Regions from separate parts of the Bacillus cereus group sp. BfR-BA-01383 genome, predicted to be linked through region 3. Evidence: riboswitches for the same ligand, from Rfam matches in the RefSeq annotation. Region 3 holds a riboswitch; each other region holds the start of a gene.

Region 1 (10,185 bases), on a different contig from region 3:
TAAAAAAAGACCGAAAAGTAAATTCCACTTCTCGGTCTCAATACTATCTTCTCTTCGTAACTTTCCCTGAACCACCAACCCTTGTTTTCGGGGGAGATGTATTCTTTGGCGGCGTTTTAATAGATGATTTCGGCTTCACATCTAATCCGCTTGAACCACCTGGTGTTTTTGTAATTTTCCCTTTGCTTCCAGTAGAAGGCGGAGGCGTGTTACTTCCTTTTTTCGTAATACTTCCTGTATCTCCTACAGAAGATTTCGAATCTACATTATCGCCTCGCTTAATGATAGACCCTTTCCCTTCCTTCGTAATTGGAGGTGGGTTTTTCTTTTCTTCTTTCGTAGGCGGTCTTTCTGGAGTAACGGGTTTATGGTTTTGTCTGTCATTATATCCGCGATAATCACCAGATGATGATTTTTTCGAACCGAATATATCGTTTAATATACTCCCCATAATATATCCTTGTAGGAATGACGGTTGGTAATTTTGACGGACAAATTCTTCATTACTTACTTCAATTAACGTATCAGATGGTTTCTCTTTATCCTTTTGAAGGTTATACATTTTATCCGAATAAACGAGAAACATTTGATTTTCGTCTTCTTTAGATGCTTGCTTCGGTTTCCTTTCGGCTATAAGTTCCTTCGCGACTTCAGGAACTGACCGATTGGCGGCCCTATACACGTAAGATTCTTGTTTACCTTCCTTTGAGACAGATTCAAGTGGATAACGATCTTGAATCGACTTTGTCTGCCCGCCTTGACAACCTGATAAGGCATAACCAGCAACAACAAGTAATGTAACGATAGCAAGTATAGGGATCACAAACGATTTAATCATGGTAAACAATCGGTTTGACATGATTACGCCCCCTTACGTTGCTCTTATAATTTGTACATCAGCAGGAATGATTGCTTCTCCCTCATACATCATTGTGCGGCCATTTTGCCATTCAATACGTAATAATTTGCGATTATCGGATTGGAATTCCCATACGTACTGTTCCTCTGAAGCAGAAAATGGTGTTTTCCCCATCACAACAACACGGCCATTATATTGCTCTTCCATATGGTACTCGATATCATCCATTTCAATTGTCGTTGGAATTTCCTCAATTGAATCTAAACGACCGTCAATTGGTGTATATAATTTATAATACGTATTTTCACGATCTTCAATTTTTAAATAACGAATATCTTTCCCGTCCTGCAACGTTAAAACAATTTCCTTGCGAGAATGCATACTCGTTTTCCCAGTTAACTCATACATGACTAACGAAACTTCAATCATATCGCCAGGAGCTAACGTTAAAAGACTCTTTTCTGGTTTCGGCGGCTCTGGACTTTTCATTATATTTTTAATACGTTTAAATAAACTCATGATCTACCCCTCCTTTTCTCTTTATAAACAAGCACCTAAAATAAGTGCCCCAACGATATGTAATGATCCGGCTAACATCGCGTGTGCAACGCTACCTTCTTTCGTACCTTCTTCTAAATCAAGACCAGACATTTTCTTTAATACGAATTCGATAAACATTTCCACAACTAATAAAATAACGAAAGAAACTGCTGAAGCAAGAAGTGCTTGCCATAAGTCATTTGCCTTCGTTATCGATTGAGATAAAATGTACCCTTGCGCGAATAATTTCATCACGAAACGAGTAGCTACAGCGGTATTCCCATTTTTTATTTCTTTTAAATCATTGTATTTTGTAAAAATCGAATCAACCCACATAATTGCAAATAAAAGTGCTGCACTCGCTCCAGTCCATACAAGCATGGCTACTACATTCATCCACGTCATTACAAAACCTCCTCTAAAAAAGTAATAGAAAACCGACATGAATTCTCTTCAGACATGTCGGTTTCTTTGTCTATTCTATATTATTTCTCGTACTGCTTCATAATACGAGCTAATTCATCGTCAACAGCAGAATTTTTGTTTAAGCTTGCGAATTCATCATCTAATGATTTTTCTTTCTTATAAACTTCACCGCTTGCTTCTGCTTCAGCCTCTAATTGAAGAGCTTTCTCTTCCATACGGCTTAAACCAGCTTTTGCTGAATTTGAATCAAATCCAGACATCGCCTGATTAATATTCTTTTGAGCTTTCGCTGCATTTACACGTGCTACAAGTGTTTCACGTTTATTTTTCAGCTCTGTTAATTGCTTGCGCATTTCCTCTAGCTTCGCACGAAGATTATCAGCAGCAGCTTTGTTTTGCTCATAGCTTGCTTTATACTCATTCATCTTTTGCTCTGCATTTTGTTTTTCTTCTAGTGCACGGCGCGCAAGATCAAGATTGCTTGCTTGAACAGCCATATGAGCTTGCTCTTCACGTTTTTTCACAAGTGCTTCTTGCTCTTCGAATAATAATTTGAATTTTTTCTCAAGTGCGATTTGAGCTGCTACACTTTTCTCAGCTTCTTGTACATCCGCTTGCATATCTCGTAAATATTGATCCGTCATCTTAACTGGATCCTCAGCTTTTTCAATTAATGAATACACATTCGACATTGTTAAATCTCTTAATCGCTTAAATACAGACATCCAAATTCCTCCTATGATATACCTCATATTTCAAATTCACTACTGGGAAAAATCAAAATTCTCCCTTTACAGTAAGAATATTCATTTTTATAACCTATGTGTTCATTATAACAAAACTAAGATGTCCTTACATGTTATTTCCAAAATACCTCCAATATAATATGACATTCTAGATACAATATTGTATTCCTAATATATCCTCATTATTTCTCTGTGAAATTAACTTACTTTAGTGAAAGCTAACTCGATAGTTACGTTTCCGTATTTCTTATACACTAATTCCAGAAGCAACAAACAAGCTTCTCAACTTGTAAAAATTAAAAAGTAAAACAAAAAAGCTTTGCGAAATTCGCAAAGCTTTTTTTTATTTATGAGCAATTTGCTCCATATCCGGACTACAAGTTTGTGACTGACATGATTTATTTAAAGAACATGCTGCGCATTTTCCTTTTTTACTTCTCTTTACAAAATTCACTAGCGTATATGTTGCATAACCAAAAATGATAGCTCCAATTATAATATTGACCATCACCTTAATACATCTCCTTCTAGAATCCGAGTAAGGACCCAACTTGGTATATAATAAACGTTAATACATAAGCAACAACTAATGGATAAACGACAGAGAAAATTGTCCATTTCACCGATCCTGTTTCGCGTCTAATAACAGCTACTGTCGCTAAGCACGGAACATATAATAAAACAAAGAACATAAATGCGTACGCTGATAAAGCAGTATAATGTGCCCCCATTACATTTCCTAGCACATCTTCTTTAACCGCATAAATAATCGCCATCGTTGAAACGACAACTTCTTTTGCCAAAAATCCTGTTAAAAGGGATGCCCCAGCTTGCCACGTTCCAAAGCCGAGCGGTGCGAATAGTGGCGCGATAAAACCACCAATCATCGCTAAGAAACTGTCTCCCATATCAACACCAAATCCTGATGGACCTGCATAGTTTAATAACCAAATGACAACAGAACCACCGAAGATGAATGTACCTGCTTTACGAACAAATCCTTTACCTTTCTCCCACGTGCTCAGCCATAACGTTTTCGCTTGCGGCACACGGTAAGGAGGTAATTCAATTACGAAAATAGATTTTTCCGCTTTTAAAATAGTAAGAGACATAATTTTTGTAACGAGTAATGCAAGAACAATACCTGCAACATATAAAGAAAACACAACAGTCGCCTGACTATGAGGGAAGAACACTCCCGCAAATAATGCATATACAGGTAAACGTGCTGAACAAGACATAAACGGTGTTACAAGGATTGTAAGTAAACGCTCTTTTTCCTGTTCAATCGTTCTCGCTGCCATAATACCTGGCACATTACATCCAAAACCAATAATCATTGGAATGAATGCTTTCCCGTTCAAGCCAAAGTACTCCATAATACGGTCCATAACAACTGCAATGCGCGCCATATATCCTGAGTCTTCTAATAATGAAATGAAAAAGAATAGTGCAAAGATTTGTGGCACGAATACTAATACTGCACCAACACCGGCAATAATACCTTCTGTAACGAGCGCTTGAATAAAATCAGAAGCTCCAACAGTTGTGAGTCCAGCTGTTACCCAATCTGTAAGCTGCCCACCAAAAAAACCATCTAACATATCAGATAACGGTGTCCCAATCCACGTAAACGTAACCTGAAAAATAAAAAACATAACTGCTAAAAAGATTGGAAGTCCTAAAATTTTATGTGTAATTAACCTATCAATTTTTTCCGAAAAAGGAATTTTCCCTTCTTTCTCATGCTTCATAACATTTGTTTTTAACTTTTCAATATACGCTTCACGAGTCTTGTAAATATGCTCCTCCAACGTACAATCAAGTTTTCCTTCTAAGCGAGATCGAACGGCTACAAGTTCCTTATAAATTGGCAGTGCTTTCATTTCTTTTTCTACTACTTCGTTATTGCTTAGAAATTGAAGGGCTAACCATCTTGGATGCTCATAATTTGCTGTCTCTAAAAGAGAAATTACCTCGCCGATCCCCTCATCCATTTGTACACCATATGAAATAATGAATGGCTTTTTCTCTTTTTGTTTCTCTTCATGAAGAGTAGTAAGTAATTCTTCACAGCCTTTTCCGGTTCTTGCGATGACAGGGACGACTGTTACACCTAATATTTCTGATAATCGTTTTACATCAATAACAATTCCTCTTTGCTTTGCCACATCAACCATATTTAAACCAATTGAAACTGGCTTACCAAATTCAAGTAATTGCAACGTTAAATGCATATTTCGCTCAAATTGCGAAGAATCCACTATATTTAACATATGATGAAATTCGTCTGTTAGTAGAAAGTTTGTAACGACACCTTCATCACGTGAAACTGGATTTAAATCATAAACGCCTGGTAAATCAATTAATGTTCCTTGCTTATCTTTTAATTTACCAACCTTTTTTTCTACTGTTACACCGCTCCAGTTTCCTACATACTCATAAGAACCAGTAAGTGCATTAAATAATGATGTTTTCCCTGTATTCGGATTTCCTAGCAAAGCAACCTTATTCACGCTAATTCCACCTTTATCATTTTCGCGTCACAATGACGAATACTAATTAACTGTCCGCGACACTCCAATGTACAAGGACCTTTAAACATCGCTTTCTGTTTTATGCGAAGCTCGCTTCCTTCCGCAAGGCCGAAAGCAGCTAGTCTTCTCTTTAATAAATGATCTAACGACTGAATACTTTTTACTAACACTTTCTCACCAATTTTAATATCTACTAAGCTCATAACCTTCCCCCTCAGAAGAGAATGATAATTATTTTCAAACAATTATATCATACTCTATTTCACTTGGACTATATCTTTTTGCTTCATATTTATTAACATTTCAATACAATTATATTTCACTTATTGTCATACAAGCTTCATTTGCCATTCTCATCCATTTCGCTTACAATAAACAATAGCAAATAAAGAATCTCGTTATCACAGGGGGAGCCTTACCGCTGAGAGGGAACATTTTCGTTCCGACCCTTTGAACCTGTTAGTTAATGCTAACGCAGGGATTGTGCAAACGTCCGAAATACATACCTCTTTTTTATTTACGTATTTCGTATCCTCCTATGATAATGTTCTTTTTTGTGCAACTTGGATTTAGGGGGAGACAACATGCGTAACACCAATTTACAAGCGATGATCGAATCTGCTATTCTTGCAGCCTTCGCCATGATTATCGACATTTTACCATTATCACTTAAACTTCCAACAGGTGGTTCCATTTCATTTGCAATGATTCCTATTTTTATTATCGCATACCGCTGGGGCTTCAAAATGGCTTTCTTAGGAGGCTTAATTTGGGGACTATTACAAATTGTTGTAGGTGATGCTTACATTTTAACACCTATTCAAGCATTCATTGAGTACTTCATTGCCTTTGCCTTTATCGGATTTGCTGGACTCTTTTATAAGCAAATTCAGCAGAGCTTAATTAACGGTGAAAGAAAGAAAACAATTTCCTATATTATCCTTGCTACATTTATCGGTAGTCTAGCTCGCTACTTCTGTCACTTTATCGCCGGTATTATTTTCTGGGGGCAATATGCACCGAAAGGTCAATCAGCTGTGCTATATTCATTAATTGTAAACGGCAGTACTATGATCGGTTCTTTCATACTATGTACTGTATTACTAATTCTTTTATTTACAACTTCACCACGCTTATTCAAAAGCATCGGTGCTTATCAACTAAATTCAAACAAAAAGAGCGCTTAATTAGCGCTCTTTTTTCATATCGTAATATCAATTAAAAATACAATAAATGCACAAAAGAAAATAAATACGATCACACCTAGTAAATTGCTATTCACGGCTAATCTACTCCTTACATAACCTCATTTTCTATTCAAAGTATACTGTTTAAAAATAAAGATTAGGTAAAGATAATATGAAATTAAATTAAAAAAGCGTAACATATATTGTCTACGCTTTTTTCGGTAAATAAAAATAAAATAATACACCATCTTCTGTATTCTTTACCCCATATTCAGCATCGTGCAATTCTAAAATATTCTTTGAAATTGCAAGCCCAAGCCCCGTTCCACCTTGCGAACGCTGACGAGCTGCATCCACACGGTAAAAACGATTCCAAATCTTATCTAATTGCTCTTCTTCGATGTGAGTACCTTTATTTTCAATACACACTTTTATACGATCCTCTTGCTCTATTGTAGAAATAATAATGTCCTCTTTATTTGGTGTATATCGTATTGCATTCGTAATAAAGTTCACGATGACTTGTTCAATCCGATTTTGATTTGCAATCACTTCAAATGAACGTATATTTTTATGAACACGCAGTTCTTTTTTCTCTATTTCCACAGAAAGATGTTCACATATATCTTCAATTACTGTATCAATATAAAATGAATCCTTTTTCATTTTATATGTACCTGACTCAAATTTAGCTAACTCAAGCATATCCAAAATTAACATATCCATTTTGTCTACTTCTCGTTCCATCGCTTGAAAATAGTACTCTTTTTTATGTTCAGCTACCCCATCTTTTAAAATAGAAATACAGCTTTTCATAATACTTAGCGGTGTTTTTAATTCATGTGAAACACCAGAAATAAATTCTTTCCGCGTCTTTTCTAGCTTTCTTTCCTTTTCAATATCTTGTTCCAGCTGTCCAATATGCGAATGGAGTTTATTCGATAGCACATTAATATTTTTCGATAAATCCCCAATTTCATCTTTTGAAGTAATCGGTATTTTTTCTGTGAAATCTAGATGAGCTATTTTTTTCGTTGTATCATTTATTTTTAATAACGGTTTGGCAATTTGTTTTGAGTAATAGAACGAAGCTAGGAAAATGAGAATGACTACAAATGCAATGATGTAGATGTAATAATCTTGCACCATTTGTACAGCTTCATCGACTGGTTGCAAAGATGCCATTGCATATATATGTCACTGATCCGTCTTTTTCTTTTATCGGTTTCATTAATAATTTATATTTTATATCATTTTTTTCATAATCCATTGTTTGTGTTGAATATTGTATTTTATTACTCTCTTTTAGTAATAAATCCGTTTGAAATTCCTTTATACTATCCAAAAATAAAGTGTTTTTATAAATTGGATTTACGAGGCCTTTTACATCAGGAAACTGTACTTTCGTAACACGCCCTCCTATATAAATACCTGATTCTTGGGCAGCTTGTTCCTGAACGACCGGCTTCTTTTCCTTAGTAACTTGCTCCTCAGCTGCTTTCTTTTTCTCCTCATTTAATTTACTCATTTTCTCATTAAATGCTTTTTCTAACGGTTTATTAGATCCGCTTAAATTCTGCTTAACTAACGAGAAAGAGAATGGAATAAAACTATCTTCTTTTTTCACTCCAGAAAAATAAATTTCTTGTCCTAAAAACTGATCTACTGCTTTATTATCAATCTCCTCTATATTGATGAGGTTGTATAAGGGCATCTTGAATATTTGTTGTCCAAAGCTCTTCTGTTGCCTACGGTCTATCGTTATCTCAAAATAAAAATCCTCTGCATATTTTAAATTCCCATTCTGATCTAATGTCGTAATCCACGTATTATTTTCCCTTAAAAAATCTTGCTCCAAGTTCTGAATTTCTTCTGCATTTCCTGTATAATTTAAATAATTCTTCTCAAAGGCATTTAAATTCACTTTAATATCTTCTACTTTTCGATTCGCATAATATTGCTTGAAAAATATCGTTTGTCCAATAAATATCGTCGCTAAAATGAGCATGCATAATGCTGTTGTAAGAGTAAATAATTTGAGTACAATTCCTTTCCTCATACATTCCCCTCAAATTTATAACCTGTCCGTACTACAGTTGTAATGTACTTTGCTTTCTCTCCTAATTTATTTCGTAAATTACGAATATGGCTATTAACCGTTCGATCATCACCAACAAATTCATATCCCCAAATTCTTGAAATGAGTTGCTCCCGTGTTAAAACAATCCCTTGATTTTTCATGAAATACGCTAATATTTCAAATTCTGTATGTGTTAAATTAATGTCTGCCTTATCTACTGTAACGGTGCGTGACGGAAAATGGACGTGAATACCGTGAATTGATAGCGTATCATCTTCATTCTCTAAAAGTTGCTTTGTTACTTTTCTACTTTCTAACAATCGTTTCGCTCTTGCTAATAAAATTGGCGGACTATACGGCTTCGTTACATAATCATCTGCTCCAAGTTCAAAACCAAGGAGCGTATCATCCTCATCAACACGTGCCGTCAGCATAATAATCGGAACCCCGGACGTCTTACGAATTCTTCGGCAAACAGACCATCCATCGAGTTCCGGTAACATAATATCTAGAATAACTAAATCAACCTCTTCTTCTTCAAATAAAACTAAAGCTTCTTTCCCATCTCTTGCTTCAAACACTACATATTGTTCATTCAAAAAATAATCTTTTAATATTTCACGCAAAATATCTTCATCTTCAACAATTAAAATGTTTTTTGACATAATTTATGTATCCCCTCCCGCTTTCAGGAACTATAATTTTATTTTGAATGACTAGCAGTTAATTTCGCCTCGATAATATATCTATCTGGTGCATCCCCTATATAATCAAATGGATAGCAAGTCGTCAGTGTTAATATTGGTTCTTCTTTTTTTATAATAACAGTACGATCATCCGCATAGGTAATCCATATTTTTTGAATTTCATATGTGTAAGTTTTATTATCATACTCTAAAATAAGGGTATCCTTTTCTTTTAACTCTCCTAAATCTGTAAATACAGTATCTCGATGCCCACTCAGTACAGTATGTCCCCCGCCAGATGGCGTTGTCGTTACATCACTAACGAACATACCCACTCCTTTTTTCAAAGTGGCGTCATTCGCTCCCCAATATATAGAAAACTTCTTCTTTATTTTCGGTATATTTAACATCGCTACCTTTTCTCCTTCTTTATGTTGTGTTTGAGAAGAAGGTACTTGGGAAGTTACAGGTTTTTCATGAGAAAGTTGATTATGTTGTATGTTTTTAAGGCTCTTTATTTCTTCTTTCGTTAATTCTTGAGCAGAGCTTTTTCCTTTATACCATTCCACAGCGTAATAGGATCCCATGAATAGCCCTATAGCCATCAATATGATACCGATATAATTGCGTAACTTCATGTTTCATCCCTCCATGCAAAAAATGGTAGGAATAACCTACCATTTTTAATATATGAAATTATCCCATTCTTTATAGGACAATATTTTATCCCGCATTAACTTTATTGCGACGATTCAAACCAAATAATGTACCTATTGCTACAAGACAGGCACTTAGTCCCATCATTGCTACATTATTTGATGCTGTGTTTGGTAATTTTTCACCTTGTACAACTGGCTTCGCTACTTCTTTTTTGACTGCATCATTTTTTTGTTGCACTTGTGCTGCTTCTTTTTTCGCTACTTCATTCTTTTGTTGCTCTTTTATCGCTGCTTCTTTTTTAGCCATATCACTTTTTTCTTGTACTTGCGCCGCTTGCTTTTTCTCTGCATCATTTTTTTGCTGTGCCTTAATTGCTTCTTCCTTTTTAGCTACATCTGACTGCACTTGCGCTGCTTCTTCCTTTGTTAGTGTTCCAGTAGAAGCACTCGCTACTGAAGAATAAC
Region 2 (10,185 bases), on a different contig from region 3:
TAGTCAAGCTCGTTGTAGTAACGATCATAACCAAGTGCCGGATACATAATGTTACGGTTCCAGAATGTTGCGTTGTTTGCGTGGAATACCGATGTGTGATACCCTTGCTGACGTAAAATTTCTGGAGTTGCTGTATATTCGTTGTTACCGTGTGTGAAGAATACAGCACCGCGGTCTAGTGGATATAGTGAAGTATCTACTAAGAATTCAGCATCAGATGTTTTACCTTGCCCAGTTTGATGGAAGAAGTTATCGAAGTAATAACTTTCTTTCGCAAATTGGTTTAAGAATGGTGTAACTTCTTGTCCGTTAACTTGTGCACCAATTAAGAATGTTTGTAATGATTCAAGAGAGACAACAATTACGTTTTTCCCTTTTGCAGTACCAAACATATTTGGATCTGGTTTACTTTGTGTTGTTTTTACATAGTTTTCTGCTTCTTGCAATTTACTACTATCAGCAAACGCTTTTTGTGAACTTGATTTTGCTTGTAAGCCAAGATCATATACTTGGTGTACATATAGTCCTAAGTTTTTAACTAGCATAACGCGGTCGAATGAACGTGTTAATAGTTCTGGACGCTCAGCTTCTGCAAGTCCTAGGTTTGCGCAGAAAATAGCAACCGTTGATACGAAGTATAAAGAACGCATCGGACGTGCTACACGCTCTGTCGGTGCAAAATCTTTCTTCTTCTTCAATAGAACGAAGAATACGATAATATCCGCAAATGCAAGGATAATTTTGAAGTTCAATAATTCTTTCACACTAGAACCTAAGCTCCCAAAGTTAGACGTTTGTCCTAGTACTGGTAAAGTAACGAAGTCATTGTAGAATCCGTAGAACATTACGTTACCAACAAGAATGAACGTTAAGATGAAGTTAATTCCAAGTGCTATATAGTTACGTTTTTTTCCTTTTGCAAATAATGCAAGTCCCACAAACAGTAATGATGCTGCTAATGGACTAATGAATAAAATGAATTCTTGCATGAAAGATTCAAGTTTTAAATCAAAGCTTGTGCGTGTAATAATGTAGGTCTTCAGCCATACGGTCAAAGCTACGAATAAAGTGAAACGCACATTTTGAAATTGTGATTTCAAGGTTTCTTTCATTCATTTCCACCCTTTCTCTATCAGGCTTGGTCGATTTTGGAGCGAAAAATGCTAAAATAAAAAATACATAGTTTTCTTTGCCATAATTAGAGGTTCTATATTCACCCATATACGACTATAACTATGCATACCCTTTTGGTTTCTTTTGTTGCTCATAAGCATAACGTCATTTCTGTATTATACAACAAAATTCATTTCTGAGAAACACTATAACATTTTACATTTTTTGTATGTGAGTTGTCACTACCAGTGAAAACTTTAACATTCGTTTATATGTCCGTCAACTAGAAAATATAACAAAGATGGAACAAAGTGTTAAGTGAAAGTGAAAATTTCCATGGTTGAGAAATAAGAAATGAAGATGGGTAAGTGGTTGTCTAGAAACCTATTATATGAAGGAAAGTGTGTGAAAATTAACGAACACTTGTTCTTTTTTGGTTTGTTTGTTACAATAAAAATTCATTGATAGATTATGTGTAATTTTGATGAACTTTTACTGATAACATATTGTAGCTTATTTCTTTTAAAAATAGGGAGGCTTTCACATGGAACAAAAATTTTCAGTTGAAGCGTTTTGGAAGAAAGTAAAACATGTTGCAAAGCAAGCGGGGCAGTCGGTTATTTATGCCAGTTTATTATTGTTTTACGTTTTACAAAGACCTGATGTTCCAAAACGAGTGAAAATTATTGTAATTGGAGCACTTGTTTATTTTATCACACCGATAGATGCTATCCCAGATTTCGTTGCTGGAATTGGTTATACGGATGATTTAGGGGCGCTAACGGCCGCGTTAATACAGGTGTCGTTATACGTCAATGAAGAGGTGAAAGATAAGGCGCGAGTGAAATTGGCAGAATGGTTTAGTTCGGATATAGACACATCATTTATCGATCAGAAATTAGATCAATAGGTGAGAACTGTCATAGGATGACAGGGCGAACGTAAGCGAGGAAGTGCATTATGCCATCAGGAAGAACGCATACGAAAATAAACTTAATATCCCTTCCGGTTGTTTTGTTTCTGCTTTTTTCGTATGGATTAACAAATTTTGATTTTTTATTAACTTTTGCAATTGGCTTTTTAGTAGGTACTTCATTTTTAACACCTGATTTAGATACGTACAGTAATGCGTATAATAAATGGGGATTCCTGCGTATATTTTGGTATCCATATAAAAGGATGATGCCGCATCGTTCCTTTTTTACACATACGGTTATACTTGGTGATGTGATTCGTATCGCATACATGTTAATCGTATTTTCTCCATTTTTATTCCTATTAAATGTAATAGCATTTGATGGGAATTTAATAGAAATTGCGAAGGAACATGAGGTTGAAATTGTAACGTTCGTAATGGGAATTGTTGTGGCAAGTACGCTCCACATTATAGCGGATAAAGTGAATACGCGCCGAAAGAAAATGATGAGAAAAAAGAAAAAACGCAGAAGATAAAGTGAAACTTTAATCAGTGGGGGGCATCCCCTACGGATTATTAGCCCACACCAATCGGGCGTTTACGGGATAAAGGACACTTGCAATTTGCAAGTGTCCTTTTTAATTAAACGTTTGTTTAAAATTAAGCTTTCAGTACTTTAATACCTTTTACGATATTCCAAATGAAGTAGTATAAGCTAATGATTCCGCAAATACATAAGACGATGATTGCTCCAATTCCAAGTGTTACGTCTGGTTGATCAGATCCGATGCCCATAATTCCTAGAATAACTAATCCAATAAATGAAGCGATGCTTGGAATGATATGTGTCCATAGAGCACGTTTTGCATGTGGTTTTGTTTCAGAATCGCCCACAATCCATACGATAATAGGGAATAAGATAGGTGCGAATAGTACACTAAAGTATGATAAAGCAGCTAATATTTTGTTTCCGTTCATATGTATCACCTCATGAATAATTTCCGTTGTTATACATTCATTATGCAATAATGTTGGCAAGCTTCCTATCGATGAACATTACAAGAACGTGACGTTTTTGTAAGATTTCTACATTAAATAATGAAATTTTCAAAAAAATCTTTTTAAATAAAAATTGTTATGATAAAGTATAAAAGAAGTTATTGAAAACGTTTTCCGGAGCGTTTTTATTTTTAGACTTAAAGGTATGATGACCTGATAGTCTATTGATAAGGTTATATCTATTTAAAAGGGGATTCTTTAGGGGGAGAGAACAATGAACACATGGACACAAGTTTACGATCCGTTCGGTAACATTTGGATTTCGGCAGCAGTCGCACTTATTCCAATCATCTTTTTTTTCTTAGCTTTAGCAGTATTCCGCATGAAGGGGTATGTGGCAGGATTTATTACAGTTGTACTTACAATTTTGGTGGCGTTATTCGCGTATAAAATGCCATTCACAATGGCAATGGCAGCGACCGGATACGGTTTTTTATACGGATTATGGCCAATTGCTTGGATTATCATTATGTCGGTATTTTTATATAAAATTTCTGTGAGAACAGGTCAATTCGATGTGATTCGTGCGTCAGTATTATCAATTACGAACGATCATCGTTTACTCGTTATTTTAATCGGTTTTTCATTTGGCGCATTTTTGGAAGGGGCAGCAGGGTTTGGTGCACCAGTAGCAATCACGGCAGCGCTTCTTGCAGGTCTTGGCTTAAATCCTTTATATGCAGCAGGTCTTTGTTTAATCGCAAATACTGCACCGGTAGCGTTCGGAGCGATGGGCATTCCAATTACGGTTGCTGGACAAGTAACAGGTATTGATCCGCATAAAATTGGACAAATGGCTGGACATCAATTGCCATTCTTATCATTATTTGTTCCGTTCTTTATCGTATTTTTAATGGATGGATTTAAAGGAGTAAGACAAACATGGCCTGCGTTATTTGTAGCAGGTAGCTCATTTGCAATTACACAGTTCATTACAGCGACATTTTTAGGACCAGAACTTCCTGATATTACGTCAGCGCTTGTAAGTTTAGTAAGTTTGTCGCTATTCTTAAAAGTTTGGCAGCCGAAAGAGATTTATCAATCTAAACAAGCGGATAGTGAAGTAGCCGCGGCAACGACAACGACATCAACATCTATGCCGAAACTAACAGTAGGAAAAGTAGTAAAAGCGTGGTCTCCGTTTATTATTTTAACTGTGATGGTAGTCATTTGGAGCCAAAGTTTCTTTAAAGCATTATTCGCTCCAGGCGGCGCATTAGAGAGTCTTGTATTTAAGTTTGAAGTCCCAGGTTTACACAATTTAGTAATGAAAGCAGAGCCGATTGTAAATCAACCGACGCCTTACGAGGCAATTTTGAAGTTTGACGTATTATCAGCAACGGGAACAGCAATTTTAATTGCTTGTATCATTTCTATCTTTATTTTGAAAATGAGTGCGAAAGATGCAGTAGTCACATTTAAAGAAACGTTAAACGAACTTAAGATGCCAATTCTATCAATCGGATTTGTGTTAGGATTTGCGTTTATCGCAAACTATTCTGGTTTATCTTCTACATTAGCATTAGCACTAGCAGGAACTGGCGGATTATTCCCGTTCTTCTCACCGTTCCTAGGTTGGATTGGCGTATTCTTAACAGGATCAGATACGTCAGCGAACGCACTATTCTCAAATTTACAAGCAATTACAGCGCAGCAAGTCGGTGTATCTGAAGTGCTTCTCGTTGCAGCAAATACAACGGGCGGTGTAACAGGTAAAATGATTTCTCCGCAATCGATTGCAATCGCTTGTGCGGCGGTTGGTCTTGCTGGGAAAGAATCAGATCTGTTCCGCTTTACAGTGAAGCATAGTTTATTCTTCGTAATTATTGTGGGGATTATGACATATGTACAGGCTTATTATTTAACTTGGATGATTCCGTAAACAACAAAAGAAATAACCTTTGCATTTTTCAGATTATCGTGTATGATGGGAAAGTATTGAAAATTAAATCAGTGATAAACTAGGGGTGCCTAACGTATGCGTAGGCTGAGAGAGAAGCGCGTGAACTTCTTAACCCTTTGGACCTGATCTGGCTCGTACCAGCGTAGGGAAGTTAACGGCTTTACATAATGATGCCTTTTATGAGCCAGGTCCTTATTTTTTTATGGACCTGGCTCTTTTTATTTTGGCATGCGCTGGCCATATCTCGTCCTTGTCACGAACAGGGGGGTAACAAAGGTGATGAAACAATCTGTTTCAGCTGAGCAAATTGAATTGAAGTCGAGTTTACCAGGAAGTAAGAAAGTGTATGTGGATGGACCACGCGCGGGTATGAAAGTGCCGATGCGTGAGATTGAACAAAGCGATACAAATGGTGTTCCAAACAAGCCGATTCGTGTGTATGATACGAGCGGTCCTTATACAGATCCTGCGTATAAAGTGGAGTTGGAAAAGGGGATTCCAACGCCGCGTCATTCTTGGATCATGGAGCGCGAGGATGTAGAGGCATACGAAGGGCGCGAAGTGAAACCAGAGGATGATGGTGTGAAAGTGGCTTCGAAACATACACCTGTTTTCCCGCAAATGGATCGCCAGCCGCTTAGAGCGAAGCAAGGTGCCAATGTAACGCAAATGCATTATGCGCGTAATGGTATTATTACGTCTGAGATGGAATATGTTGCGATTCGTGAAGGAGTAGAGCCTGAGTTTGTTCGTAAGGAGATTGCAGAAGGTCGTGCAATTTTGCCAGCGAATATTAACCATCCGGAAGCAGAACCGATGATTATCGGGCGTAATTTCCATGTGAAGGTAAATGCGAATATCGGAAACTCAGCTGTCTCTTCTTCTATTGCAGAAGAAGTAGAGAAGATGACGTGGGCGACTCGCTGGGGTGCAGATACGATTATGGATTTATCTACAGGTAAAAATATTCATACGACGCGTGAGTGGATTATTCGTAATGCTCCGGTACCAGTTGGAACAGTGCCGATTTATCAAGCGCTTGAAAAGGTAAATGGAATAGCAGAGGATTTAACGTGGGAAGTGTATCGTGACACGTTAATTGAGCAAGCGGAGCAAGGCGTGGATTACTTTACGATTCACGCTGGTGTATTACTTCGTTACATTCCAATTACTGCAAAGCGTACGACAGGTATCGTTTCTCGTGGTGGTTCAATTATGGCACAATGGTGTTTATTCCATCATAAAGAAAACTTCCTATATACTCATTTTGAAGAGATTTGTGAAATTATGAAGCAGTACGATGTTTCGTTCTCTCTTGGAGATGGATTACGTCCAGGTTCCATTGCAGATGCAAATGATGAAGCGCAGTTTTCAGAGCTTGAGACACTTGGTGAATTAACGAAAATTGCTTGGAAACATGATGTGCAAGTTATGATTGAAGGACCTGGGCATGTACCGATGCATTTAATTAAAGAAAATATGGAGAAAGAACTTGATATTTGTCAGGGCGCGCCGTTCTACACACTTGGGCCGTTAACGACAGATATTGCACCAGGATATGACCATATTACATCAGCGATTGGGGCTGCGATGATCGGATGGTTTGGAACGGCGATGCTTTGTTATGTAACGCCGAAAGAACATTTAGGTTTACCGAATAAAGATGATGTTCGCGAAGGTGTTATTACGTACAAAATCGCTGCGCACGCAGCTGATCTTGCGAAAGGGCATAAAACGGCCCATCAGCGTGATGATGCACTTTCAAAAGCACGCTTTGAATTCCGTTGGCGCGATCAATTTAATTTATCTTTAGATCCTGAGCGCGCGATGGAGTATCACGATGAAACGTTGCCAGCAGAAGGAGCGAAAACAGCTCATTTCTGTTCGATGTGTGGACCGAAGTTTTGTAGTATGAGAATTTCACATGATATTCGTGAATATGCGAAAGAAAATGATTTAGAAACGACAGAAGCAATTGAAAAAGGTATGAAAGCGAAAGCGAAAGAATTTAAAGACACTGGTAGTCATTTATACCAATAACACGTTACACCTCTTTACTTGATTGATCACATTGTAGTACCTAACTTAATTATAGAAGAAGCCCCTTTTGCTAAGACGGTAGCAAAAGGGGCTTCTATTTTTTATAAGGCGAAGAATAAGTGTACCCAATAGTATAAGAGGAATAATGTGACGACGGTTGTGAGAGGAATAACGATGAGAGATACGCTTAAATAATCTTTCCATTTCACTTTAATTTTGTTTTGTTTCAGAATATACATCCAAATGAGGGAAGCTAGCGTACCGATTGGTAATAATAGTGAACCGATGTCACTACCAATAATGTTTGCAAGGTAGATCGTTTTTAATGTGACTGGATCTAGTCCCATTTCTGTTAATGTGATTGTACCAATCATAAGTGCAGGGTGGTTATTGAAGACGTTAGAGAGGAGGGAAACGAGTCCGCCCATTGCAAAGCTAGCATAGAGTAGATGCTGACTTACAACTGGCTCGAGCCAATTTACAAGTGCCGCTGTTAATCCTGCGTTGTGAAGCCCGTAAATAATTACATACATAGAGAAAGCGAAAATTAAAATGTGCCACGGTGTCTTTTTCAAAATATCGACAGGGTTTGTTCGTAAGTAGTACCATCTCCAGATGAGAAGAACGAGTGAACCGAGTACAGCAACAATTTCGATTGGGATGGATAAGAAGGATGCAACGAATAGAAGACAGCGCATAAGGAAGACGAAACCTAATACTTTTAACATGAATCTTGTACGCTTTTGTTTCGTATCAACAGAATTTTTTCCTTTAAGTGGATGGAAGTTCTTTGTGAAGAAAATCTCTTCAATATCATATGAAGAAACAGGTAATCTTTTCGGAAGTTTTTTCTTTAAAACTGTATACATGAGCCATGACATAAACAATAGTCCTAGTGTTGCAGGTACAAACATCATAGCTGTATGCATATAAAGAGTCATATGGACGATGTTTAAGGCAATTAAGTTTACGATATTACTTACACCGATTGGTGCACTAGATGCGGTTGCAATTAAAGCACCGCTTAATAAATAAGGGATTTGTTGATGAGGTTTTAATTGGAGGTTTCTCAGTAGTAAAATTAAGATTGGTGTTGTAATTAAAATGCTACCGTCGTTATTAAATAAAAGCGTCATAAGAAAACATAGTAATTGAATGTACCAGTATAGGCGGCGTCCAGAACCTTTCGCTAGATTTGCAAGTTTTGCTGCGGACCAATGGAAGAAGCCGAAGCTTTCTAATATAACCGCCATAACGATGGTCGCTAATATTGTTATGGAGGCACCTCCGATTTTACTTATAATGTCCATGACGTCTGGTTTTGATACAAGGCCAGTAATCAGGATAATACCAGCACCAATTGCTGCCGGCCACGCCTCATTTAAACCACGAGGTCGCCAAAAGACAACAATCATCGTTAAGAAGAATACAATAATAGTAATCCATATTTCAGTACTCATAATTTGCCTACCTTTCTATTTTTCCTTGAACAAATGTATCTTGTCTCAGGTTATATTGGTAGTATATTCAGTGAAAAATAAGAGGAACTAGACGGATAATGGAGTGAAGTGAATATGTGTTTTTTATGCTATAGGGCAAGTATAACTAGTAGTGAAATAACCAGGAGGATAGAAGCCTAACAAATGCAGGGCATTCTAAGTATGAATGCCCTGCATGTATCTTTTTATTTCTAAATAGCCCTCACCGATCGGTGGGGACTGCCCGTAAACGCCCGATTGGTGAAGTCTAATAATCAGTGGGGGATGAACAAAACCCCCACTGATTATAGTTTCAATTTATTATTTCTCCTTTAAAAATGTGCGGTCTTTTAAGAATAAATTCCAGAAAAAAATGAATCCTGGGAGTAAAATTGCAATCCCAATTGCGTATAGAATAAGCAGTGCATAGAATGTTTCAGGTGTCGTAAAGCTTGTAAAGACAGTTACGTCAGGATAAATAATATACGGTAAATGCGCGACGCCATAAGCGTAGCTTGCAAATGCATATTGAGCGACGACAGCTAAAACGGCGATACGAGGGAATCCAAGTGTGCTGTACTTCTTGTTTGTCCACCAAAGAGAAGAGTATCCGATAACGAATAAAACGATAGAAACTGTAAACCACGGGAATTGTTTTATTATTCCTTGCATGAGCCAGTGTGTTTCAGGGTCCATTACAACAAGGGCAATAATAGCTGTAATAAGCGTTGCAGGACCAAGTATGATGGCATTTCTTCTATAAATTCTATACGAATCTTCTGAACCTTGCTCTCTCGCAAAATCAGCAAGAAAGAGAGAAGATAGAAATAGTTCCGAAGTTAGTCCGAAGAGCATATAACAATAAATAACAGGGCTAGAAAGGAGTTTTCCGTACAGGAGTACTTCTTTTCCTTCAACCATTGTAATGTAAGCACCTTCTGTAACGGGTAAAACGGTAATTAATAGAGCTGGAATTAGGAGCCCTGTAATACCTGAAATAATACGAAGAAGGTGTTGGTATTTCGGCAGAGAGTAAGCAAATACCATAAATGTACTGCGAATTGCAACGAGTACTAGAATTAGCATAACGGGTACGAACATAACGGTTGCAAGGGTAAAGGCTGCTTTCGGAAAGAAACCAAGGAAAGCGACAACAACAAAGACGAGAAATGTATTGGTTACTTCCCAAGTTGGTGATAAGTATCGATTCGCAAGTTTAGCAGCAATCGTCGGATGTTTCGCGTATACCATGCCCCAAAAACCAGCTCCAAAATCAATGGACCCTAATATACTATAAACAAAAATAAGAGCCCATAAGATGATGATTGCAATGCTTTCCTCATGCACGAGAATCGCCTCCTTGATGATGTAAATCATTCTTTAACGGATGTTTCTTAAAGAATGTTCGTAGTACAAAGACTGTTAAAATAGCGAGTCCGATATATAAAATGATGAATAGAACAAATAAGGGACCGACGAAATCAGCACGTGTAGAAGCATCCATCGTACGTTGCATACCATAAATGGTCCATGGCTGGCGACCGCTACAACTGAAAATCCATCCGAACTCAATACCGAGCATCATAACTGGTCCGCACGCAGCAGTAGCCCAAAGAAGCCACTTCGGTAATTCTGCTCCTTTTTTTCGATAAACAAAGTACCAATACAAGAGGGCA
Region 3 (10,185 bases):
GACTTATTGATGAAGGTCCTACTATAGCTAGATTACTCGGTTTGCACTTAGGTGAAACAGACGGAGCGATTGTAGAGGATTTGCTTCAATTGTAAAGAACTGTGTATATATGTAAAAGTTATGTAAAAATCACCACTGTTTCTCTTTTTACAATTTTTAATTTTGTACACTGTTAGTAGAACAAATTTAAGGGGGAACATTATATGAAAAAAATGTCCAGACAAGAAAAAAGCTGGATATTATACGATTGGGCGAACTCCGTATATTCGCTTGTCATTACAACTGCATTATTTCCAATTTACTTTAAAGCCGCTGCAAAAGAAGCCGGACTATCTGGAGCAACTTCAACGGCCTATTGGGGATATGCGAACTCATTCGCTACACTTTTAATTTCTATACTTGCCCCTATTCTCGGCACGGTTGCTGATTATAAAGGATTTAAAAAACGCTTTTTCACATTCTTCTTTGGGCTCGGTATCGTATTTACAAGTATGCTAGCAGTTGTTCCAACCTCTCAGTGGTACTTATTATTAGGATGCTATATGCTCGCATTAGTCGGTTTTGCTGGAGCAAACATTTTTTATGATGCATTCTTAGTAGATGTTACTTCTAAAGATAGAATGGACCGAATTTCTACGAGAGGATTCGCCTTGGGGTATATTGGAAGTACAATTCCTTTTATCGGTTGTATTGCTCTTATCATTCTTGCTCAAAAAGGAACTATCCCTCTATCAGTCGGCATTGCTAGCCAAATTTCATTCGCAATAACAGCTCTTTGGTGGGGGTTATTTACAATTCCAATGCTAAAAAACGTTGAGCAAACACACTATATTGAACGCCATCCAAGACCAATTGCAATGAGCTTCAAGCGTCTTGCTGATACTTTTAAAAATATTAAAGAATATAAAACTGTATTTATGTTCCTAATCGCTTACTTTTTCTACATTGACGGGGTCGATACAATTATTACTATGTCTACAGCATATGGAACTGATCTCGGCATTAGTGCAACTAATCTATTAATCATATTATTTGTAACACAAATTGTCGCATGCCCATTCGCTTTATTATATGGAAAACTATCGGAAACATTTACCGGTAAAAAAATGCTATATGTCGGTATTATTATTTATATCATTATTTGCACATATGCTTATTTCTTAAAAACGACACTTGATTTTTGGATTTTAGCAATGCTCGTTGCCACATCTCAGGGCGGAATTCAAGCACTAAGCCGCTCCTATTTTGCCAAACTAGTACCAAAAGAATCTGCTAATGAATTCTTCGGATTCTATAATATCTTTGGTAAATTCGCAGCCATTATGGGGCCAGTATTAGTTGGTGTTACGACTCAATTAACTGGAAAAACAAACGCTGGTGTACTTAGTATTATTGTACTATTTATTATCGGTGGATTTCTTTTAACTAGAGTCCCTGAAAATGATACATCTATTACACCACCTAATCCAAAAACTAAAACACTATAAGAAAAAATCCCCTTCAAACATGAAGGGGATTTTTTCTTTATTTTTATCGATAACGTCTTACAATTAAAGACTCTACAGCTTGTACAAAAATAATTTATCAACAGTTGTTCCTAATACTTCCGCTAAACGAAAGGCTAACGCTAAGCTCGGATCATATTTATTATTCTCAATTGCATTTATCGTCTGTCTGGAAACTTTACACTTATCGGCTAATGCACCTTGTGAAATATTATTTTCAGTGCGTAATTCATAAATTTGATTTTTCACATCTTTTCTCCTAACATGTAAAATCGTTTTTACAACATCAGTATATAGTCGGTACATTTCATTGTCAAAAGATCGCCATGAAAAAAGGAGCAATTCAGCCCCCTTACAATAGCTATTTCGAAACCAATGAATTCGTCATTTTCTCTCGATTAACAACATCTTCTTTCTTTATTTGCATACGTAAAACCGGGCCTATTGCTAATAAAATAAGTGACATTGCTATACAAAATACGGTAACTAGTGAGGTCATCTCCTTTAATCCTCCAGCTAAAGCAGTACCAATTAGCATAGCTCCCATAAACAGCGGTAAAATTGTTCCATTTACTCTTCCAACCATATTTTCTGGTACAAGTTGAATCATAAGCGTACCGACAACGATATTTAATCAAACGTTTGTTTAACTGTTTTTATGCATATGTAAGCCAACTAATCAAACGTTTGTTTAAAAAAGAAATACGCCTATATAAGGCGTATTTTCATCAATCACCGCCACCACCGCAGCTCCCTCCACTATCTCCGCCAGAAGATCCTCCGCAATCATGTGAACCACCATCATGTGAGCTATCATCAGATCCAGCAAAGAAAAATAGTGGTGATGAGCTGTTAGACGAATTATGCATATTACTCTGTTTCATCAAATTAACTTTCCTTTTGTTTGATCGAACAGCTGTTACAATTATTCCAATTACAACAAATAATAGTATGATAATAATAAATTCCATATAAAAACCTCCCTTAATTCCCTAATAGTTGAATATTTCTCTCTAAATTTTCAAGTGAAATGAAGCGTGATTCACGAAGAACCTCTTTTCCATTATAAAACAATAAAATTGTTGGCCCTGTAAATACTGCATATCGCCCTGCAATCTCTTGCATGTCTTGTAGTAATATTTCTATTTTCTCTACGTAATCATAATTCTCTAATACGTAATTTACTTTCCTTAGCATGACATCACAAACACCGCAATTTTCCGTTTTAATAAATAGAAGTACTACTTGTTTTTCATCAATATATGTCGCTAATTCTTCTATCGTTTCAAATTTATTCATCTTATCCCTCTTAACGTAATTTACGAAATACTTTATCTTGATACATACGAAATGCTGAACTATCTTTAATTTTTCTTTTTTCCATTAACTGCTGAAAACGTAGTGTTTTGGCTGTTAACTCTTCTTGTAACTTTTTTCTCTCTTCTTCATCATAACAGCAAGAGATTAAATCCTCTATTTTTAATATATCTTTTTGTAGTTCCATTTCTGCTGGAATCATACCCGCATTTTTTAAAATTTTATAGCTCATTCTAAGTTCTGGAGGTACCATTGAAAGGTCTTCTAATTGTAGTGGTTTTCCTTTTCCCGGAATGTTATCGAGATCGCCATTCCGTATCGCTTGTCGAATTTTCTCTTCAGCAATGCTCAAAAACACATCCACACCTTTACATATTTTTACTATTATTTTACATGAAACTTCACCATCGTGCTACGCTATTACAAATTGACTTCATACAATCTTTTCTCAAATTTATTTATAATGAGCTATTTCCTTCCTCATCGACCTTTCATTTTCATATGCAGTTTGTATTTAAGCCTTTTTATATTGAGAAAATCTCTCCTTATTTCAAACTTTTAATTTTATGAAAAATCACAAACCAATATTATAATAACCTATTATAATTATATTCGATTTCTAATATGAAGTTTATGTGAAGCTCATCTGAATTTTACATGAATTTCCTTTAAGTTTTATTGTCTTCCCCTACTAATCACATTATCCTTTACATATAGGAATCATTTTTTATTCCGTTTCAAACTATCTATATATATAAAGAAAGATAGTGGCCTATTAGGGAAAGGCATCTAGTATTATTATAAATATAAACATAACAAAAGAAAAAGCATGCTTATAAGCGCACCATAAGAGTGCTTCTTCATACAATTCTCATGCAAAAGTTCTCGGAAATCATGTTAATCACAAAGAAAAAGGCATTAGCTCTTATGAGCTAATGCCTTTTTCTTTATTCATATTGTTCAACGTTCCATTCTTCTATACTCCACACTTTTGTTATCCATGATTCGTAGAAAGAAGGCTCATGAGAGGCGATTAAGACCGTTCCTTTATATTGTTGTAACGCTTCCTGCAAAGCCTTCTTAGTTTCTATATCCAAATGATTCGTAGGTTCGTCTAAAATTAAAACATTACTTTTCGTTACGATAAGTTCACAAAGTCTTACCTTTGTTTGTTCCCCTCCACTTAATAAACAAAGCGGCTTTAATACATGTTCTTCTTTCAATCCACATTTTGCTAATGCTTGACGTACTTCTTTCCTTGTCATATCTGGTCTTTCTGCCCAAACTTTCTCTAATGGCGTTATTTCTGAAGCAAATTCTTCCTGTGCAAAATAAGCGGGATTTACCCGCTCTCCAACAGAAACTAAACCGCTTAATGGCTTTATTTGCCCTAATAACGTTTTTAACATTGTCGTTTTTCCGATGCCATTATGACCAACAATAGCTATTTTCTCCCCTTTTTTCACTTGAAAATTCAATTCTGTAAATAACGGTTCACTATAACCTATTCTTAGTTTCTCGGCCTGTAATATACGACTCACTGGCTCAGCATAAACATTAAAATCAAAACGGGCACGAGGTACATTGTTAACCTTTTCAACCCTTTGCATTTTCTCCAATACTTTCTCACGACTTTTTGCTTGCTTCGCTTTTCGAATTTTATTTTTTTGAATAAATGTTTCTAAATGGGCAATTTCTTTTTGCTGTTTCACATACGCTGCTTGTAATTGTTTCTTTTGCAGTTCATAATTACGCACAAAACCATTATAATCACCCACATAGCGTTTAATTGCCCGCTCCTCTAGATGATAAATAACATTTGTAATCTTGTTCAAAAATACTTCGTCATGTGAAATGATAATATAAGCTTTTTCATACAGTTTCAAATACGTTTGCAACCATTCTATATGTGCTGTATCTAAATAATTCGTTGGCTCATCTAGCAATAAAACATCAGCTTTTTCTAAAAGGAGTTTCCCAAGTAACAGCTTTGTCCGCTGACCACCACTTAACTTTGAAACATCCTTCTTCATCCCTACTTCAAACAACCCTAAACCCGTTGCTACTTCTTCAATTTCTGTATGAATTTGATAAAAGTTGGAGCTTTCCAATATAGTTTGTAATTCTCCATACCTTACCAACAGTTTTTCTACGTCTTCTGCTTCAGCCATTTCTTCTGTAATTTTTAACATTTCGCATTCAATCGCATACAAATTAGAAAATGCACTTTGCAAGTATTCTTCAACTGTTATCCCTTCTTGTAAATCTATATGTTGCTGTAAAAATCCTACCTTCACATGCGGAAACCATTCAATTTTCCCTTTATCATGTATAAGTTCTCCTGTTAACAGACGTAACAGCGTTGATTTTCCAATTCCATTTTTCCCTACTAACCCAACATGTTCTCCCTTTAATAATCGAAAACATGCATTATATAAGATGGTTTTCTCACCATACGAATGACTTACATTTTCTACTGTTAATATACTCATTTTTTCTCTCCTTTACTTATGATTCATAAGCTAAATAGAGAGAACAACAGTATAAAACCTTATTTAATTGTGCATATAAAAATGGGTAAGGTGAATACACCTTACCCATTACATATTATCGTAAGAAAGGATTAAGGTTCTTTACCTGCTGTCTTCAATTTAGCTTAATCTTTAAAAATGGGCAGACTTCTCCCTTATCAAGCTAAAACCATTTGAAGAACAGTTGATAAAGTCATTTTATCCTTTCACTCCTTTAACATTTGTTATATTAAGAGTATAAACTACTCTGTTATATTCTATTCTCTATTTTTTCTTTTGTTCCTTCTGCAAAATCATCCGGCGTTAATGAATCCACCATTTTCTCTATAGATTGCATCTTTCTCCTCCTATATAAAAAAGCCTCTTAACAGCAATCATACCAAAAACTGTTAAAAGACTTTTTTCTATTTTTTCATATAAGGAGCTAATACGCTTAAAATCTCTTCCTTATCCTTCTTTAACTCAAGTGATGTTAACATGTCCATCGTTCGCGGGCGAGGTAATTTCACTTGTACCTCACCAACTACTGATGCTGGTCTTTGAGATAAAATAAATACTCGATCAGAAAGTAAAATTGCTTCGTCTAAGTCATGTGTAACCATAACGATTGTTTGCTTTTCTTGATGCCAAGAATTTAAAAGCCAACTGTGTACTTCCATTTTCGTAAACGCATCTAATTTTCCAAAAGGCTCATCCAGTAGCATAATTGGCTTCTCACATAAATATGTACGAAGAAAGCTAATTCTTTGGCGCATACCACCAGACAGTGCATCCGGGTAATGGTCTGCATATTCATCTAGCTCAAACTGTCTTAATGCTTCCATTCCTTCTGTTAACCTTTGTTTTTTAGGTTTCCCCTCAATCTCCAACGGAAGAACTATATTTTGCAAAGCAGAGCGCCACGGTAGCAATAAATCTTGTTGGGGCATATAACTTACAACATCTTGTTTTTTTACATGTTCCTCGTTATAAAATACCTCTCCACTCGTTGGCTCTTCAACGCTCGCGATCATATTTAACAATGTGCTTTTACCGCAGCCACTTGGACCTACAAAAGAGACGAATTCTCCCTCCTGTATAAAGGCACTAATATTCGCTAATACATTCTTTCCATCGAAAGATTTCACAATATCTTTTATTTGTAATCCGCTCATTTTTCACTTGGAAGGAATTCATTTGTAAAGGCATCTTTTACATCGATTTTCTTTTTAATAACTTTGTTGTCATATAAGAAATTCGTGTAATTTGTCCAAACCTCTTCCTTCTGTACTCCCCATGCTTTTGCATCATCTTGATACTTCGTACTTAACCACTTTTGACTTTCTTGTACTAAATCTTTATTTATATCCGGAACAGCTTTAATTAAAATATCAGCAGCTTCTTTCGGTTCCTTAATTGCAAAATTATAACCTTCAGTCGTTGCAGTCATAAACTTTTTCACAAAGTCTTTATCTTGCTTCGTATGTTTTTCACTTGTAATAATAACAGGACTATAGAAATCGAGCGCTGGATCTAAGTCTTTTACCATAATCGTATTTAACTCTTTTCCTTGACGCTTCGCTTCAATTCCATCCCATCCGTAATAAATCCATTCGAAATCTGCATCACGGCCAATTGATTTAAAGAAATCTGTTTGTCCTAAGATGATTTTTTCAACTTTATTAAAATCAGCTTGATTTTTATCCATAATTGTCTTTAATGTCGCTTCCTCTGCTGGTCCTCCCCAGCCTCCGTAACGTTTACCTTCAAAATCTTTCGGTGACGTCATATTATCTTTCTTAAGCGATGCAAAAGCTGAAGTGTTATGCTGAATAATCGCTCCTACAGACACAACAGGAATACCTTCTACACGGGCTAACGTTACATTTTCTTGTGCGCTTATTGCGAAGTCCGCTTTTCCTGAGGCTATCATTTGCTCCGCTGTTACATTATCACCTGGTTGGATAATTTCTACATCTAATCCTTGCTTTTTATAATAATCTTTCGTTTGCGCTACATATAAGCCAGTATGATTCGTATTTGGAAACCAATCTAATACTACTTTTACTTTTTGATCTTTACTTGTACTTTCTTCTTTCTTCGCCGGATTACATCCAGCCACCCCTACTGCTAATAAGGCAGCTAACATAACTTTTAAACCTTTTTTCATTTTCTGCCGTCCTTTCTATATATCCATGGTGCTGTTATTCTTGCCATAAACTCCACGATAAAATACAGACATAATGTCACCATGACGATAATCGCTGCAACACCAAATACTCGGGCAGTTAAAAAGGATTTTGTTGCTCTCGTAAGCATAACCCCTAACCCTTCACTTGCACCGAGCCATTCTCCGATAATTGCCCCCATTACGCTATATGTAACTGCAATTTTTAAACCTGAGAAAAAGTATGGAAGCACTGCTGGAAATTTTACTTTCTGATAAATTTGCCACTTCGTTGCCTTCATCGTTTGTAACAACTTCAACATGTTTTTATCTACTGTTTGAAAACCTTCTAAAATGCTAAGCGCAATAGGGAAGAAACAAACGAGTATGACTACCATTACTTTCGGCAACATCCCATATCCAAACCAGATAATAAATAACGGTGCAAGTACAACGATTGGAATTGTTTGCGAAATAACGAGCAACGGGTTTATTAAAATACGAAATAAAGGGATAACGTCCATAAGAATTGCAATACTCGTTCCAAGTAAAATCGCAAAAAACAAGCCAATTATTACTTCCTGTAACGTTTGTGCCAGATTCGGTAGTAATAGGTCTTTCATTCCAATTAATTCTTGAACAATCGCGGAAGGCTTTGGTAAAATCCACGGTTCAATTTTAAATAATGAAACAGATCCTTCCCATATCACAATGAGAAGGATAAGCCAAATTGTTGTAATTATTTTAGATTGCTTCTGGTTTTGCATATTCATCACGGTACTTCCAAACCTTTTCGTCAATCGTTACACCCGTACTTGGACGATAGTGAATTTTAATAGAAGTGATAACTTCTTCTGCTCCAGCATCGACGCAAGCTTGTTGTGCACGTTTAATGACGTCAAGAAGTACATCTAATTCTCCTTCCAACGTTGTTTCCATTGCCCCTACTTCATAACGAACTCCCGATTGTTGCACAACTTCAATTGCTTTATCAACAACGGAATACACATCTTTGTTCTTCGCTTGTGGTACTACTGAAAATGAAATTGTAACTTGTTGTGACATAATAAAATCCCCTTTACAAAATATGGTTTCAAAAAAGAAAAGGCTTTCCTACCATGTAGGAAAGCCTTGTATACAAGTTATTCTATAATAACTTATGCTACATCACTTTAAAGTAACTCCCTACGCTGGCATTATCCAGATCAGGTTGAGGGTCGATGTATACTTACATCCTCTCAGCCAATTGGCTCCCCGGTTCTTAATTCGTTTTCATTGTAGCATGATTTATTTTATTGAACAAACAAAAGCATGCATAATCATTTCATTTAACTTTTAAATTCCCCAATTAATTCTTGTAACTCCTGTGAAAGCCAGCTTAAAGAAGTAGCTAATTCGGCAATATCTTGTACAGACATTTCCTGTTCTTTCATACTCTCTTCAATATTACTACTATTCGCATACGTATTTGCGATATGTGATAGTTCATTTACAACACGAACAATATTTTGGCTATTTTGCAGTATATCACTTGAATTGCTAGAAACAGTTCTAACTTGATTTGTAACAGATTGCGCTGACTTTGAAATTTTTTCAAAGAAAGCACCACTACTTTGAACAAGTTTAATTCCAGATTCTACTTCTTTTGAACCTTTTTGCATTGAAACAACAGCTTCTTCCGTTTCAGCTTGTGTTTCTCCTATTAATTTTGCTATATCTTTTGCTGATGCTTCCGTCTGCTCTGCTAACTTACGCACCTCATCAGCAACAACAGCAAATCCCCTTCCGGTTCCCCCAGCACCTGAAGCTTCAATAGAAGCATTTAAAGCTAGCGAATTAGTTTGATTTGAAATACCTGTAATTACAGTTACAATATCACTAATTTCTTTTGATCTTGTTTCCAAAGAATAAATGATTGAAGATAAATCTTGTACTGCATTTTGTATTATGCTCATTTGATTAATCACCTGTTCAATAACACCATTTCCTTCTACTGAATGATGCTCCATACCTTCAGATGCTGTCGCCATTTGTTTTGCAGCATTCGTTATCTCTTCCATCTTATCTTCCATTTCATATACAATACCTAAATACTGTTGTACTGAAGTTTCTTGAGACTGAGCGCCAGCTCTTAACCCAACCATAGAACTTACGATTTCTTGAACTGCCATACTATTCTCTTTCGTACTCGCTGACAATTCTTGTGAAGATGAGGAAACCTGTTCTGCTGTCTGCTTCACTTTATCTACAATTCCTTTAAACTTCTCGATGGTATTATTAAAATACGCATTAATAATACCAATATCACCTGGTCTTTCCTCTAATTTAATACTTAAATCACCTTCACCGACTTTGCGCAATCCTTCACGTAAATCTCGCAATGGAGCAAGTGCATTACGTACAATTAAGAATTGAATAACAGTTGCAATTAAAACAGAAATACAAATAAACATTAAACCTTGTATAATGAATTTTTCCTTTGTACTAGGAACAATAGAGGCATCTACATCCGCTGCAACAATTGCCACAATATTATCGTCTCCATCTTTAATTGGCTCTAATATCGTTACCCATGATCCTAATGCGTCTTCATATACTACTGTCATGTTTGCTTTTTTCGTGCTCATTACCTTATCATATGCTTTCATCCAAAGATCTGGTTGTTTATAATAGTCTCCCGGCTTTA

What was found. Region 3 has a riboswitch for thiamine pyrophosphate ahead of MR065_RS16350 (MTH1187 family thiamine-binding protein). Riboswitches for the same ligand answer to the same signal wherever they lie in the genome.
Positions count from the first base shown of each region.
Region 1: it holds a riboswitch for thiamine pyrophosphate, as region 3 does, so the genes downstream of both, thiT (energy-coupled thiamine transporter ThiT) here and MR065_RS16350 (MTH1187 family thiamine-binding protein) in region 3, are expected to answer to the same signal.
Region 2: it holds a riboswitch for thiamine pyrophosphate, as region 3 does, so the genes downstream of both, thiC (phosphomethylpyrimidine synthase ThiC) here and MR065_RS16350 (MTH1187 family thiamine-binding protein) in region 3, are expected to answer to the same signal.

Region 1 is NZ_JAKUFP010000002.1:50,014-60,198, reverse strand. It holds gene MR065_RS02500 (DUF4247 domain-containing protein) at 44-859, opposite strand; gene MR065_RS02495 (DUF4178 domain-containing protein) at 872-1,378, opposite strand; gene MR065_RS02490 (DUF350 domain-containing protein) at 1,400-1,804, opposite strand; gene MR065_RS02485 (PspA/IM30 family protein) at 1,885-2,550, opposite strand; gene MR065_RS02480 (FeoB-associated Cys-rich membrane protein) at 2,915-3,082, opposite strand; gene feoB (ferrous iron transport protein B) at 3,099-5,087, opposite strand; gene MR065_RS02470 (FeoA family protein) at 5,084-5,311, opposite strand; TPP riboswitch at 5,505-5,607, shown strand; gene thiT (energy-coupled thiamine transporter ThiT) at 5,672-6,295, shown strand; partial or broken gene MR065_RS02460 (sensor histidine kinase) at 6,503-8,354, opposite strand; gene MR065_RS02455 (response regulator transcription factor) at 8,351-9,040, opposite strand; gene MR065_RS02450 (class D sortase) at 9,079-9,699, opposite strand; gene MR065_RS02445 (LPXTG cell wall anchor domain-containing protein) at 9,785-10,185, opposite strand, start outside.
Region 2 is NZ_JAKUFP010000036.1:21,483-31,667, forward strand. It holds gene MR065_RS22795 (LTA synthase family protein) at 1-1,112, opposite strand, end outside; gene MR065_RS22800 (YkvA family protein) at 1,658-2,023, shown strand; gene MR065_RS22805 (metal-binding protein) at 2,074-2,565, shown strand; gene MR065_RS22810 (magnetosome magnetite crystal formation protein family) at 2,690-3,007, opposite strand; gene lldP (L-lactate permease) at 3,303-4,970, shown strand; TPP riboswitch at 5,042-5,157, shown strand; gene thiC (phosphomethylpyrimidine synthase ThiC) at 5,271-7,031, shown strand; gene MR065_RS22825 (arsenic transporter) at 7,133-8,491, opposite strand; gene MR065_RS22830 (cytochrome d ubiquinol oxidase subunit II) at 8,831-9,856, opposite strand; gene cydA (cytochrome ubiquinol oxidase subunit I) at 9,849-10,185, opposite strand, start outside.
Region 3 is NZ_JAKUFP010000017.1:4,092-14,276, forward strand. It holds gene MR065_RS16295 (alkaline phosphatase family protein) at 1-95, shown strand, start outside; gene MR065_RS16300 (MFS transporter) at 204-1,487, shown strand; gene MR065_RS16305 (helix-turn-helix transcriptional regulator) at 1,560-1,811, opposite strand; partial or broken gene MR065_RS16310 (MFS transporter) at 1,867-2,139, opposite strand; gene MR065_RS16315 (hypothetical protein) at 2,234-2,476, opposite strand; gene MR065_RS16320 (thioredoxin family protein) at 2,490-2,804, opposite strand; gene MR065_RS16325 (DnaJ family domain-containing protein) at 2,815-3,186, opposite strand; gene MR065_RS16330 (ABC-F family ATP-binding cassette domain-containing protein) at 3,770-5,314, opposite strand; gene MR065_RS16335 (ABC transporter ATP-binding protein) at 5,758-6,507, opposite strand; gene MR065_RS16340 (ABC transporter substrate-binding protein) at 6,504-7,502, opposite strand; gene MR065_RS16345 (ABC transporter permease) at 7,499-8,272, opposite strand; gene MR065_RS16350 (MTH1187 family thiamine-binding protein) at 8,244-8,564, opposite strand; TPP riboswitch at 8,665-8,766, opposite strand; gene MR065_RS16355 (methyl-accepting chemotaxis protein) at 8,828-10,185, opposite strand, start outside.